One region of the Streptomyces sp. NPDC052236 genome, then DNA from elsewhere that is predicted to be linked to it. Evidence: riboswitches for the same ligand, from Rfam matches in the RefSeq annotation. Region 1 holds a riboswitch; the other holds the start of a gene.
What was found. Region 1 has a riboswitch for thiamine pyrophosphate ahead of thiC (phosphomethylpyrimidine synthase ThiC). Riboswitches for the same ligand answer to the same signal wherever they lie in the genome.

Region 1 (7,517 bases):
AGCCAGCTCGACGAGCGGGCACGCCGCGACCACCTGGACCGTCACCCGGTGCAGGACGTCACGCCGTACTCCGTACGCGACCCGCACACGCTCCTCGGGCGGCTCGCTTCGATGGAGCGGATGCAACCGGTCGTGGAGCGACAGCAGTACGCGCTCGGCACGGTCTGTGCCGCCATCCCGATCACGGCCGGATCCGGTGCTGCGGCGATGGCCATTTCCCTCCCTCTGCACCAGGAAAAGCGCTTGCTGCCCGCAGTCGAGCAGCTGCGCAAGGGAGTCGGAGGAGTTCTCAGCTCGCTCGCGTTCTCTATCAGTATCTGAAAAATCACTCCTTGTGATCCTCTAACGGCTCCACCACGATGGTGTCAAGAGGGTCATGGGGATCATTCCTGGCCGTCTTGAGCGGATTTCCCTTCACTGCTTCATTCACTGGGGGTACATGATGCGAGAGTCGGTCAAGGCCGGGGTCGTGATGAGCTTCGTCGTCTCCGAGGAGTTGTCCTTCCTGGTTCCGGTGGAGATCCAGTACCAGTCGGGTGAGCCCTACGCGGTACGGATGACCTTCCACCTGCCTGGCGACCCGCCCCTGATCTGGGTCTTCGGCCGTGAGTTGCTGTTCGACGGCATCCATCGGCCGAGCGGGGAGGGCGATGTGCGCATCGCGCCGATCGTGCCGAGCACGCCTACGTCGCCTGCCGGGCCCGAGGGGCTGCCCGATGTCGGCATCACGCTTCAGGTCGGCCGCGAACGGGCGCTGTTCAGGGCGAGCGCGGCGCCGCTGCTGGTGTTCCTCGACCGCACCGACGAGCTTGTGCCGCTGGGGCAGGAGAGCGCGTACGGTCGTTTCGACTCGCGTCTGGAGGAGGCGCTCGGGCGCATCCTGGCCGAGGAGAATGCCGGCTGAGCGCTACTTCTTGCGGCGGCGGCCTCTGCCTCGTACCGGCGACGGTGACGGTGACGGCGAGGGTGGCGATCCGGGCGACGCGGCAGACGCGGGCGACGGACCGGATGTTCCCAGCGTCGCCGCTGCAGGGGTTCCCGGGCGGTCCGCGGAGACCACCAGCGCCGCGAGCGCCGTCGTCACCGGCACCGAGGCGACCAGACCGATCGACCCGACCAGCGTCCGTACGATCTCCTCCGCCACCAGCTCGCTGTTGGCCACCGACCCCACACTGCTCTGCGCGATCGAGAACAGCAGCAGCAACGGCAAGGCCGCGCCCGCGTAAGCCAGTACGAGGGTATTGACGACGGACGCGATATGGTCGCGGCCGATCCGGATGGCGGCCCGGTAAAGCGCGCGCGGCCCCATGCTCGGGTCCGCCTGGTGCAGCTCCCAGACCGCCGAGGTCTGGGTCACCGTCACATCGTCGAGTACGCCGAGCGAGCCGATGATGACACCGGCCAGCAGCAGACCGCTCATGTCGATGTCCGGATACAGGCCGTGGATCAGGCCCGTGTTGTCGTCGGTGTTGCCGGTCAGGCTCGCCCAGCCGATGAAGAGCGAGCCGAGCAGCCCGATCAGCAGCAGTGAGATCAGCGTGCCGAGGACCGCGACCGAGGTGCGCGCGGTGATTCCATGGCAGGCGTAGAGCGCGATCAGCATGATGGCGCTTGCCCCGATCACCGCCACGACCAGCGGATTCGAGCCTTGCAGGATCGCGGGCAGGATGAACAGGGTCAGTACGGCGAAGGAGATGGCGAGCGCGACCAGCGCCATCAGGCCGCGCATTCGTCCCACCAGCACCACCGTCAGCGCGAAGATCCCGGCCAGCAGCGCCATGGGGAGCTTCCGGTTCACATCGGTCACGGAGTACTGGAGATCGCGGGGCGCATCGGGCGCGTACGCCACCACCACGCCCTGGCCCTCGCCCAGCTGCCGTGGCGCGTCCGGCTGGATGACCTCGGTGAAGGTACGGCCCTTCTCCTTGCCGCTGGTGACCTCGATGGTCGCCCTCTTGCAGCTGCCCTGCTGGGCGTTGACCGCCTCGCGGCCCTCGGGCGTGGACGTGTCGCCGGTCGGCGGGACCTGCGCCGCGTTGACGTCCTTGCAGTTGACCTTCTCGACCTTCACCACCTCGCCCTGCTCGGTCTGCCGGTCGAAACCGACACCGGTGCGCTCATGGCCGGGCGCGCCGCCCGGCCAGAGCACGAGAAGGCCCACGACGACCGCCGCGGCGAACGGAATCACCACGGCCGCGATGACCCTGCGAAGGTGCTGGGAGACGGGCGCGGCGGGCCCATGGCTGTGCGTATGGCCGTGCGGCTCGGGCGTCTGCTGCGATGAGGTCACCGACCGATCATCGCAAGAACGAGAGGGGCCCTCTGGTCAGCGCGCCAGAAATGACGCTAGCGTAATGGCACCTTTGCACACGCGGGAGCTCGGAGCACCGGGCTGAGAGGGCGCTGACCTCCGTACATACAGATGTACGTACGGAAGCCGCTGCGTCGACCGCCGAACCTGTTACCGGATAATGCCGGCGTAGGGAGTAGGTCTCATGACCGTATCGGACGCACGCACGCCTGCCCACGAACCGCTCGAAGAGCGCGAATTGGGTGAACCGGGTCAATCAGGCGAACCTGGTGGATCTGGAGCATCTGGCGGATCTGGCGGGAAGTCCATCGGCTGGCACAAGGGGTACGTCGAGGGCTCACGCCCCGACCTCCGGGTGCCGGTGCGACTGGTGCACCTCACCAACGGCAAGGACGTGACGCTGTACGACACGTCCGGCCCGTACACCGACCCCACCGTCGAGACCGATGTCCGCCGCGGCCTGCCGCCGCTGCGGGAGAACTGGGTCATCGGCCGCGGCGACACCGAGGAGTACGCGGGCCGCCCGGTCCGCCCCGAGGACGACGGGATCAAGCACACCTCGCCGCGCGGCGGGCTGCGCAATCTCGACGCGGTCTTCCCCGGCCGCCCGCGCCAGCCCCGCCGGGGGCGCGAGGGGCAGGCGGTGACGCAGCTCGCGTACGCCCGCCGGGGCGAGATCACCCCGGAGATGGAGTACGTCGCGATCCGCGAGAACGTCTCCCCCGAGGTCGTACGCGAGGAGATCGCGGCCGGGCGGGCCGTACTGCCCGCCAACGTCAACCACCCCGAGATCGAGCCGATGATCATCGGCAAGCGGTTCCTGGTGAAGGTCAATGCCAACATCGGCAACTCGGCGGTCACGTCCTCCATCGAGGAGGAGGTGGACAAGATGACCTGGGCCACCAAGTGGGGCGCGGACACGGTCATGGACCTCTCCACCGGCCGCAATATCCACACCACCCGCGAGTGGGTGCTGCGCAACTCCCCCGTGCCGATCGGCACCGTGCCGCTCTATCAGGCGCTGGAGAAGGTCGACGGCAGGGCCGAGGAGCTGACCTGGGACGTCTACAAGGACACGGTCATCGAACAGGCCGAGCAGGGCGTCGACTACATGACGGTCCACGCGGGTGTGCTGCTGCGGTACGTCCCGCTGACCGCCCGCCGCAAGACCGGCATCGTCTCGCGCGGCGGCTCGATCATGGCGGCCTGGTGCCTGGCGCACCACAAGGAGTCGTTCCTGTATGAGAACTTCGAGGAGCTGTGCGAGATCCTCGCCTCGTACGACGTGACGTACTCCCTCGGCGACGGCCTACGGCCGGGCTCGATCGCGGACGCCAACGACGAGGCGCAGTTCGCGGAGTTGCGCACGCTGGGGGAACTCAACACGATCGCCAAGCGTTTTCAGGTACAGACGATGATCGAAGGCCCCGGTCACGTCCCGATGCACAAGATCAAGGAGAACATCGACCTCCAGCAGGAAATCTGCGAGGAGGCCCCCTTCTATACGCTCGGCCCGCTCACCACGGACGTGGCCCCGGCGTATGACCACATCACCTCCGGCATCGGGGCGGCGATGATCGCCTGGTGGGGCACTGCGATGCTCTGCTACGTCACGCCCAAGGAGCACTTGGGCCTGCCCGACCGCGACGACGTGAAGACCGGCGTCATCACGTACAAGATCGCGGCGCATGCGGCGGACCTGGCCAAGGGGCATGCGGGCGCGCAGGACTGGGACGACGCGCTGTCAGACGCGCGATTTGAGTTCCGGTGGGAGGACCAGTTCAATCTGGCCCTCGACCCGGACACGGCACGGCAGTTCCACGACGAGACGCTCCCGGCCGAGCCGGCGAAGACCGCGCACTTCTGCTCGATGTGCGGTCCAAAATTCTGTTCGATGAAGATCTCGCAAGACATCCGGCGGCAGCACGGCGGCTCGCAGGAGGAGATCGAAGCGGGCATGGAGGAGAAGTCGAAGGAGTTCGCCGCGGCGGGAAACCGGGTCTATCTGCCAATCGCGGACTGAGTCCGGCTGACCGGACTGAGCCCGGCTGACCCGGACAGTCCCGGGCCGGTCGGCTCACTCCGGCTGGTGTTCGGGGCCGCCGAAGTCCGGGCTTGTGAAGTCCGGGCTGGTGAAGGTGGGTCGCTGGCCCGCCGTTGAGCCGTCGCTCGGGCTGGAGTAGTCCGGGCCGCTGTAGCCGATCTTCGGTATACGGCTCACATGGCGCGGCGGTGTGGTGGAGGACGGGTCGGCGCTGGGATCGGCCAGCGCCGCCCGCAGGAAGGGCAGCAGGCCACGCTCCAGTACCGCGTGGCGCCAGGCCTCCTTGGCCCGGGCCACCTCGTCCGGCTCGCCCCCGGCCTCCTCGGCAGGAACCTGGGTCGCGCCGTTGCGCAGGGCGGTGAGCAGCAGCCCGACCGCGGCGATCAGGATGCCGGCCGCCGTGACGGCACCGAAGAACCAGCCCGCGGTGAGCAGGGTCTCGGCGAAGGAGGGAGTGGGGTTGAGCAGCTTCAGGATGTAGCCGACCAGCAGAAAGATCGCCGCTGCCGTGCCCGCGAGCACCGGTGCCAGTACGGCGATGACGGCGGCGAAACCGGCGCCGTCATCGCCGCCGGCCTGGCCCACCGCGGGTGCCAGCACGGAATTGCGTACGGACGCGTCGGCTGTGGGTGCCCGTTGCTCCTCGCGGACCTTCACATAGTTCTCGTACTCGGCCGACGCGGCGCTGGTTATCAGAGCCGTCGCATTCAGGGCCATGGTGCGCAGTTGCGCGGAATTGAGGCGCTGTCCCACGGCGGCGAGATCCGGACGGTCATGGGCGTTGCGCAGCGCGTCATCGAGGATTCGCTCGTACTCGGCGCGATCCTCGGTCAGCAGGTGCGGAGCGCTGTTCATGTGCATCCCCCGATGCTCCGTAGGGCCAGGTTGCCCGCATTGACCGGGCGGTTGGGCAGAAACGGAGGAGAGCCTGCTACGGATAAGCCGATGGTAGAGCTGTTACAGCGCGGGGTGACAGGGGGTTTCCGGAAATCGCCTTCCCGGGATCGGCTCAGTCATGCAACGGCAGTTCGACCACAAGCAGTTTTCCGGCCATCGTCACACCGCCATCCATGGCGATGGCGAGCCCGTCGGCGTACACATGCGGGCCTTCGACGACCGGGCGCGCGCCGTCCTCGCCGTCCTCGGTGCCCACTTCGCCCAGCAAATACGGGATGGGGCTGTGGCCGTGCACGACGCGTCGGCCGCCATAGGCGGTGAGCAGTTCGCGTACGGCGTCGGACCCGGCTTCGTCGCGGAAGGCGAAGCGCCTGGTCAGTTTGCGGAAGAGGTCCCAGCATTCGTCGGCGTCATTACGGGTGACGATCTCGTGCACCGTGTCGTTGACGTCGTCGATGGTGGCGCCGTACTCCAGGTAGGCGGTCGTGTCGGAGTGCATCAGCAGATGCTCGTCCTCCTCGACCACCGCGTCGAGCCGCGCCATCCACTGGAGGTGGACCTCCTGCAGGCGGTCCATGTCGGTCTTCTGGCCGCCGTTGAGCAGCCAGGCGGCCTGGAAGGTGGCGGTGCCCGCACCGGAGTTGACCGGTGTGTCGCCGAACCGTTTGGCGCCGAGCAGCAGCAGTTCGTGGTTGCCCATCAGCGCCTTGCAGTAGCCGCCGGCGGCTGCGGCCTCGGCGGAGAGCCGCATGACGAGGTCGATGACGCCGATGCCGTCGGGGCCGCGGTCGGTGAAGTCGCCGAGGAACCAGAGGCGGGTGTTGCCCGCGGTCCAGTGGCCTTCGGCGTCGATGAGGCCCTGGGCGGTGAGCGCGGCGAGGAGCTCGTCGAGATAGCCGTGGACGTCGCCGACCACATAGAGCGGGCCGGGTCCCTCGGGCACGGGCGTCTCGGCGGGGTCGGCCCGCACTTGGACGGTGTCGCCGGGCCCGCCGCGGGTGATCACCGGGAGGTCGCGTGCGGTGGGGGTGTAGCCGTCCGGAGTCTCGCTCTCCGGGACGGCGTTGCCAGGATGGCCGGAGTTGGTGGAGGGTGCCGGGACAGGCGTCTGTGGGACCTGCGGGGGCGGTGGCGAGACCTGCGGGAGGGCCTGCGGGAGGACCTGCGGGACCTCCTGGTCCTGCGATTGAACGGGAACCTGGGCATACGGCGGTACGCGGAAATCTCGCAACGTCGCCGTCCGCACCACGGGTCCTTGACCGGCCCCCTGAGTCATCGACCCCTCCACCACCGTCGCGCCGCCGTTCACCTCTCGGCCCAACCTGGTCGGAGTGGTCCGCGGTGTCGTGCGCCCATCATAGGAATGCGGCCCGCGCTCTGTGACGCACCAGGGGTGGTGAATCCGTCCGCACCCCTGGTTCGTCGGGTTTTTCGCCCTAATTGGGCCACTTGGGAAGGTCTACTCCGGAGAAGAGGGAGGAGAAGGCGAGGGAGATCGCGGGGCGTTCACCGTCGTCCGCGGCGGGCGGCGCTGCGAAGACGTCCGCACGATCAGCTCGGTGGGTATCACCTGCTCGACGGTCCGGTCCTCGTTGATTCCTTCGATGGCGTCGATGAGGAGCTGCACGACCGCGGTGCCGATCTGGCGCGGTTTGAGCGAGAGCGTGGTGATCGGCGGCTCGGTGGCGGCGTACACGGTCGACTCGCTGCAGCAGACGAGCAGCAGATCCTCGGGAACGCGCAGGCCGTATCGCCGGGCCGCGGCGAGAAGGTCGGTTCCGTTGGGATCGAAGAGCCCGTAGACGGCGTCGGGCCGGTCGGGGCGGGCGAGCAGCCGGTCGGCTGCGACGGCTCCGGCGCAAGGATCGTGGGCGGGGTAGGACTCGTAGACCGGGCTCTGGCCGACGCGCTCGCACCAGTTGAGATACGCGGTGGTGGACAGGCGGGTGTAGGTGTCGGTGGTGGTGCCGGTGAGCAGGCCGATACGGCGGGCGCCGGCGGCGGCGAGATGGTCGAGCAGGGCGAGTACGGCGGCCTCGTGGTCGTTGTCGACCCAGGCGGTGACGGGGAGCGTGCCCGCCGGGCGGCCGTCGGAGACGACGGGCAGCCCCTGGCGGACGAGTTCGGTGACGACAGGGTCGTGGTCGGAGGGGTCGATGACCACGGTGCCGTCGAGGGCGACGTTCGACCAGACGTCATGGCGTGAGGTGGCGGGCAGGATGACGAGTGCGTAGCCGCGGGCGAGCGCGGCGGAGGTCGCGGCTC
Region 2 (7,517 bases), on a different contig from region 1:
GTGTGCCACATCGGCGCGGTCGTTCACGGCGAGCAGCTTGCCGTGGCGGCGGCAGGCGTCGGCGAAGATCTGGAGGTGCTCCAGCTCCTCGGCCGCCTCCATGCCCTTGTCGCGCAGCTGCACGATGTCGACCCCGGAGGTGAGCACGGCGTCGAGGAACTCGGCGAGGTCACCCTCCTCCTTCCGGGCGTCCGTGCACAGATAGAGCCGGGCGTCGGACAGCGGCGTACGAGGCGTACGAGGCGTACGAACCGTGGGCATGGCTACCGCGGGCATGGCTGGTCCCCCCGTTGGGTCGGCTGAGTCGGCGGTGGACGGGCGGCGGCTGCACACCTCCGCCCGCACCACCGCGTGTGGGTGCCATTGCCGTCCTGCCACCCTGACGGCCCCGACGTCGCGGCGTCAGGGTGGCAGGACGGCCAGGACAGCAAGGCGTCAGACAGCGAGGGCCTGAGCCCGACGCTTCACCTCCGTGCCGCGGTTCTCGCTGAGCGCCTGCGCGGGCGTGCCCGGCAGGGACGGGTCGGAGGTGAAGAGCCACTCAAGCATCTCTTCGTCGGTGAAGCCGTCGTCCCTCAGGAGGGTCAGGGTCCCGGCGAGACCCTTGACCACCTTGTCGCCGTCGATGAAGGCGGCAGGCACCTGAAGCGCCCGGTTCGCACCGCGGCGTACGGCGATCAGCTGGCCTTCCTTGACCAACTGCCGTACGCGTGTCACCTCGACACCGAGCATTTCCGCGATGTCGGGAAGGTGGAGCCAGGCGGGTACGAGAGCATCGATTTTTGCGTCAATCTCGGTCACAGGACAAGCGTGCCATCCCGGACTGACAGTGGATAGCCGGACCCTAGTCGGCTGCCTCCTTCAGAGGCACCGACGGGTCGGCCGCACGCACCGGATCGAGCCGCGCTCCGGACACGATGAGTTTGCGCCCCTGCGTCAGATCACGGGCCCTGCCGACGGCGAGCAGCGCCACCAGCGCGCCCTGGCGCAGCCACAGCACCGACCAGGAGGCACCCGCCGGATCACCCCGCCACATCAGCGTGTCGGCGGCCGGGTGATGCCCGGCGTACTGGACGAAGCGGCCGAACTGCTCGGACCAGAAGTACGGAACCGGGTCGTAGACCGCCGGCACCTCGGGCAGCCCGCCGCCCGGCAGGCTGCCGATGATGTTGGCGGCGACCGTACGCGGCCCCTGGAGGGCGTTGTCCCAGTGGTGCACGAGCAGCCGCTCGCCGTAGCGGCCGGACGGGAAGGAGGCGCAGTCCCCGACGGCGTACACATCGGGCAGTGAGGTGCGCAGATACTCGTCGGCGGTGATTGCGCCGTCCGGGCCGAGCGCGATACCGGAGCCGGAGCCGGCCAGCCAGGCGGTGGCGGGCCGGGCGCCGATGCCGACGACGACGGCGCCCGCCGGGAGCTGCCTGCCGTCCGCGAGGATTACCGTCCCCGGTTCGACGGCCGCCACGCGCGCGTGGGTGAGCAGTTCCACACCGTACTCCGCGTACCAGTCGGCCATCGGGGCGGCGACCTCGGCGGGCAGGGCCCCGGTCAAGGGCCGCCCGGCGGCCTCGACAACGGTGACCGTGCGGCCCGCCTCGCGGGCGGCCGTGGCGAACTCCGCGCCGATCCAGCCTGCGCCGACGACCACGATGTCGTGGTGCGCGGCGAGGACGGGGCGCAGCCGCGCGGCGTCATCGAGCGTCCGCAGCAGATGGACGCCGGGGACGCCCTCGGCGTCCGGGAGCCTGACCGGCTCCGCGCCGGTGGCGAGGACCAGGATGTCGTACGGCACCGGGCCCGCCTCGGTGTCCAGTTCGTGCGCGTCGGCGCGTACGCCGGTCACCTCGCAGCCCAGCCGCAGTTCGACGCCGAGCGCCTCGAAGTCGACGTCGAAGGCCGAGCCCTCCGCCGTGCCGAGCAGGATCGCCTTGGAGAGCGGGGGCCTGTCGTAGGGCTGGTGCGGTTCGGCGCCGATGAGGGTGACGGGGCCGGTGAAACCCTGTTCCCGCAGGGCCACGGCGGTCTGCACACCCGCCATGCCCGCGCCGACGACGACCACGCGCTGCCGATGGGCTGCCTGTGCTGTCCGCTGCTCGCTCACCCGGCAACCTTAGTTGCCGGTCCCTTACTCCGCGTTGAGGCCTGGGGTTAGGGTGGCGACCGTAAGGCACTCGCGGGAGTCCGGACGCACCGGGCTGAGAGGGAGGCTGGACGGCCTCCGACCGTACGAACCTGATCCGGGTCATGCCGGCGAAGGGAGGGGCTGGACGCCCATGTCTCGTACTTCAGACGTCCTCATTGTCGGGGGCGGCATCATCGGCCTGGTCACGGCCTGGCGCACGGCGCAGCGCGGGCTGAGCGTCGCCGTCGCCGATCCGGCGCCGGGCGGCGGGGCCGCGCAGGTCGCGGCGGGCATGCTCGCCGCCGTCACCGAGCTCCACTACGGCGAGCAGACGCTGCTCCGCCTCAATCTGGAGTCCGCGCGGCGCTACCCCGCGTTCGTCGCCGAGCTGGAGGAGGCGAGCGGACAGTCCGTCGGCTACCGCGCGTGCGGCACGCTCGCCGTGGCACTCGACGCGGACGACCGCGCGCACCTGCGTGAACTGCACACCCTGCAACGCCAGTCGGGCCTGGAGTCGGAGTGGCTCACGGGGCGTGAATGCCGCCGCCTGGAGCCGATGCTCGCGCCCGGCGTGCGCGGGGGCCTGCGGGTGGACGGCGACCACCAGGTCGATCCGCGGCTGCTGGCCGCGGCGCTGGTGACGGCCTGTGAGCGGGCCGGGGTGGTGTTCCACCGCGGCTGGGTGGAGCGGCTTTCGGTGGTACGGGGGCGGGCGGCCGGGGTCGTACTGGCGGCGGGCGCCCAGGGCGCGGGCCAGGGGGCGGGCCCGGGGGACGAACTCGCGGCGGAACAGGTGGTGCTGGCGGGCGGCTCCCTGAGCGGCAGGCTCGGCGGCGTACCGGCGGACGTACTTCCTCCGGTACGGCCGGTGAAGGGCCAGGTCCTGCGGCTGACCGTGCCGGCTCCGTACGCGCCCTTCCTCTCCAGGACCGTGCGTGCGGTGGTGCGCGGCAGCCACGTCTATCTGGTGCCGCGCGAGAGCGGCGAGCTGGTCGTGGGCGCGACCAGCGAGGAGCTCGGCTGGGACACCACTGTGACGGCGGGCGGGGTGTACGAGCTGCTGCGCGACGCGCACGAGCTGGTGCCCGGCATCACCGAGCTGCCGCTCACCGAGACGCGCGCCGGGCTGCGGCCCTGCTCGCCCGACAACGCGCCGCTGCTGGGGCCGACCGCGCTGCCGGGGCTGCATCTGGCGACGGGGCACCACCGCAATGGGGTGCTGCTCACGCCGGTGACCGGGGATGTGCTGGCGACTGTGCTGGCCGGTGGCGACGTGCCGGAGGAGGCGCGTCCCTTCACTCCTCGCCGCTTCTCTGCCGGGTCCGTCGTGCCTGCCGGGTCCGTGCCTGCCTCGCCTGCCGCGACTCAGGAGCAGTTCGTATGAACGTCCTGAACGTCTCCGTCAACGGCGAGACGCGAGAGCTCGCCACCGGCACCACCCTGGACGCCCTGGTCGCGGCCCTGACCGCCGCCTCGTCCGGTGTCGCCGCCGCCGTCAACGAGGCGGTCGTCCCGCGCGGCGAGTGGGCCCGTACGCGCCTCGGCGACGGCGATCGCGTCGAAATCCTCACCGCTGTGCAGGGAGGCTGATCACCATGGCCGACGACCGTCTCACCATCGGCTCCACGACGTTCAACTCCCGCCTGATCATGGGTACAGGCGGGGCGCCCAGCCTCGACGTACTCGAACGCTCCCTCGTCGCGAGCGGCACCGAACTCACCACCGTCGCGATGCGCCGCGTCGACCCGACCGTGCGGGGCTCCGTCCTGTCCGTCCTGGAGAAGCTCGGTATCCGTGTGCTGCCCAATACGGCGGGGTGCTTCACGGCGGGCGAGGCCGTGCTGACCGCCCGGCTGGCGCGGGAGGCGCTCTCCACGCAGTGGATCAAGCTGGAGGTCATCGCGGACGAGCGCACGCTGCTGCCCGATCCGATCGAGCTGCTGGACGCGGCGGAGACGCTGGTGGACGACGGCTTCACGGTCCTGCCGTACACGAATGACGACCCGGTGCTCGCCCGGAAACTGGAGGACGTGGGCTGCGCGGCGATCATGCCGCTGGGCTCGCCGATCGGCTCCGGCCTGGGCATCCGTAATCCGCACAACTTTCAGCTGATCGTCGAGCACGCGCGCGTGCCGGTGATTCTGGACGCGGGCGCGGGCACGGCGTCCGACGCGGCGCTGGCGATGGAGCTGGGCTGTGCGGCGGTGATGCTGGCGTCGGCGGTGACGCGCGCGCAGGAGCCGGTGCTGATGGCGGAGGCGATGCGGCACGGGGTCGAGGCGGGGCGGCTGGCGTACCGGGCGGGGCGGATTCCGCGGCGGCACTTCGCGGAGGCGTCGTCGCCGGTGGGGGGGCGGGCGGTGCTGGATGCGGAGCGGCCGGCGTTCTGAGGCGGTCGGCCGCGCCTGGGCCTGTCGGGCGGGGCCGCTGCGCGGGGCCTGTTCCCCACCCCGCCTCACCTCGAACTGGGGCTCCGCCCCAGACCCCGTACGCCCTTCGGGCGTGTCCTCAATCGCCGGACGGGCTCTATTCACGTCACAGGTCCGCCTCAGTACCGCTGCGGTCCAGACCCGACCCCACCCGGCCATCTACCCCTCTCCGCCCCTGCTCGTACAATCACCGGCGTGGATACGACCCTCAAGGACCCCCTCGTCGGGCACGTGCTCGACGGCCGCTACCGCGTCGACGCGCGCATCGCCGTCGGCGGTATGGCCACGGTCTACCGGGCCGTCGACACCCGACTCGACCGGGTGCTCGCCCTCAAGGTGATGCACCCCGCCCTCGCCGCCGACGCCTCCTTCGTGGAGCGGTTCATCCGCGAGGCCAAATCCGTGGCGCACCTCGCGCACCCCAACGTCGTAGGGGTCTTCGACCAGGGCGCCGAGGGCGCGTACGTCTACCTGGCGATGGAGTACGTCGCTGGCTGCACCCTGCGCGACGTACTGCGCGAGCGCGGCGCGCTCCAGCCGCGGGCCGTGTTCGACATCCTGGAACCCGTGCTCGCCGCGCTCGGCGCCGCGCACCGGGCCGGGTTCGTGCACCGGGACATGAAGCCGGAGAACGTGCTGATCGGGGACGACGGCCGGGTCAAGGTCGCCGACTTCGGTCTCGTACGGACCGTCGGCTCGGTCACCAACACCACCGGGACCGTGCTCGGCACCGTCTCCTACCTCGCGCCCGAGCAGATCGAATACGGCACGGCCGACACCCGCGCCGATGTGTACGCGTGCGGGGTCGTCCTCTACGAGATGCTGACGGGCGCCAAGCCGCATGCCGGCGACAACCCCGCCCAGGTGCTCTTCCAGCACCTGAACGAGGACGTACCGGCCCCTTCCGCTCTGGTCCCCGGGCTCGCCGTCGAGCTCGACGAGCTGGTGGCGAGCGCCACCGCCCGTAACCCCGAGGTCCGCCCGTTCGACGCGGTGGCGCTGCTCGCGCAGGTCCGCGAGGCCCGGGCGGCGCTCGGTGACGAGCAGCTGGATCTGGTACCGCCGCAGGCACGTACGGACGCCGAGGACAGGACGGACGGAAAGCACGGGGCGGACGGGACTGACGGGACCGACAGGGCACCCGCCGACGAGGACCGTACGGATGTGATCCCGCGGATCCTCCCCCGCGAGGAGCCTGAGGTCCACCACACCGCCCGGCTCGCGATGCCGCCCGCCCCGGAACCGCAACAGCAGCCCTGGTTCGCCCGCCGACGCTCCATCGTCGCGCTGCTGGCCGCGGCGTTCCTGGTCATCGGCGTCGGTGCGGGCGTCTGGTATATCAACTCCGGTCAGTTCACCCGCGTACCCGCCCTGATCGGCACGACCGAATCGCAAGCCAGGCAGAAACTGAAGAGCGCCGGTCTTGATGTGAAGCAGGTCCGCCACGACTTCAGCGAGACGGTCGAGCGCGGCACGGTCATCGACACCGACCCCACGACCAACGCGCGGATCCGCGGCAATGGCTCGGTGACCATCGTCGTCTCGCTCGGCCCGGAGATCGTCAAGGTCCCCCAGGTCAAGGGCAAGCCGCAGGCCGAGGCCGAGCAGGAGCTGAAGAAGCTCGGGCTTGCGCCAGGGGTCGTCACCAAGGAATTCAGCGAAGAGGTCACGCAGGGGGCCGTGATCCGTACGAACCCGGCGGCCGGCACCGCCCGCAGCCCCGATTCCGCGGTCGCCCTCGTCGTCAGCCAGGGCGCGCCGATCGATGTCCCGGATGTCACCGGGGAGACCGTCGCGGAGGCCACCAGCAAGCTCGAAGGGGCCGGTTTCACGGTCAAGGTCGCCGCCGAGCAGATCAACTCGCCACAGGACGTGGGCTCCGTCGCCAGGCAGTCCGCGACCGAGGGCTCCCAGCTCGCCCGCGGCGAGACCATCACGCTGACCGTCTCCAAGGGCCCGCGCATGATCGAGGTGCCCGATGTCGTCGGTGACAACGTGGACGCCGCCAAGAAAGCCCTGGAGTCGGCGGGCTTCAAGGTGAAGGTGGAACGGAATTTCCCCTTCCTCGGAGATACGGTGGAGAGCCAGTCCGCCAAGGGCGGCTCCACGGCCGCCGAGGGCAGCACCATCACCATCAAGACCAAGGGGCTCTAGTCCTGATCCGCAACCCCGTCGGCAGCCACGTCCCCGTGGCCGGCGGCCTCGCCAGGACCGGCCTCGCCTACGCGCGTGAGCTGGCGGCGGAGACCGTCCAGGTCTTCGTCGCCAATCCGCGCGGCTGGGCGACGCCGATCGGCAACCCCGTGCAGGACGAACTGTTCCGCGCCGGTTGCGAGGCCGAAGGGATCACGGCGTACGTCCATGCCCCGTATCTGAACAACTTCGGCTCGCACACCGAGGAGACGGCCGAGAAGTCCGTGGCGTCCCTGCGCCACTCTCTGCGCAGGGGCCGGGAGATCGGCGCGCTGGGGGTGGTGGTGCACACCGGGTCGGCCACCGGCGGGCGCACCCGCGAGGTGGCTCTGGCGCAGGTGCGGGAGCGGATGCTGCCGCTGCTGGACGAGCTGACGCACGACGACGACCCGTTCCTGCTGCTGGAGTCGACGGCAGGCCAGGGCTACTCGCTCTGTTCGAGGATCTGGGACTTCGGGCCGTACTTCGAGGCCCTGGACGCACACCCGAAGCTGGGCGTGTGTCTGGACACCTGCCACGTCTTCGCGGCGGGGCATGATCTGGCGGGCCCGTACGGGGTGGCGCAGACCCTGGATCTGCTGGTGGACACGGTCGGCGAGGGACGGCTGAAGCTGATCCACGCCAACGACTCCAAAGACGTGGTCGGCGCACACAAGGACCGCCACGCGAACATTGGCTCGGGCCATATCGGCGAGGAGCCGTTCCGGGAGCTGATGCGCCACCCGGCGACCGAGGGCGTACCGCTGATCATCGAGACGCCGGGCGGCAAAGAC

Region 2: another riboswitch for thiamine pyrophosphate. It lies ahead of thiO (glycine oxidase ThiO); the one in region 1 lies ahead of thiC (phosphomethylpyrimidine synthase ThiC).

Annotation. Positions count from the first base shown of each region.
Region 1 is NZ_JBIUBL010000001.1:634,456-641,972, forward strand. It holds gene ACIHCQ_RS03035 (IclR family transcriptional regulator) at 1-321, shown strand, start outside; gene ACIHCQ_RS03040 (SsgA family sporulation/cell division regulator) at 443-904, shown strand; gene ACIHCQ_RS03045 (YibE/F family protein) at 908-2,290, opposite strand; TPP riboswitch at 2,362-2,503, shown strand; gene thiC (phosphomethylpyrimidine synthase ThiC) at 2,496-4,334, shown strand; gene ACIHCQ_RS03055 (hypothetical protein) at 4,389-5,216, opposite strand; gene ACIHCQ_RS03060 (metallophosphoesterase) at 5,365-6,543, opposite strand; gene ACIHCQ_RS03065 (LacI family DNA-binding transcriptional regulator) at 6,712-7,517, opposite strand, start outside.
Region 2 is NZ_JBIUBL010000031.1:48,397-55,913, forward strand. It holds gene thiE (thiamine phosphate synthase) at 1-276, opposite strand, end outside; gene ACIHCQ_RS36820 (Rv2175c family DNA-binding protein) at 436-801, opposite strand; gene ACIHCQ_RS36825 (NAD(P)/FAD-dependent oxidoreductase) at 845-2,101, opposite strand; TPP riboswitch at 2,164-2,276, shown strand; gene thiO (glycine oxidase ThiO) at 2,274-3,506, shown strand; gene thiS (sulfur carrier protein ThiS) at 3,503-3,712, shown strand; gene ACIHCQ_RS36840 (thiazole synthase) at 3,718-4,512, shown strand; gene pknB (Stk1 family PASTA domain-containing Ser/Thr kinase) at 4,747-6,705, shown strand; gene ACIHCQ_RS36850 (deoxyribonuclease IV) at 6,711-7,517, shown strand, end outside.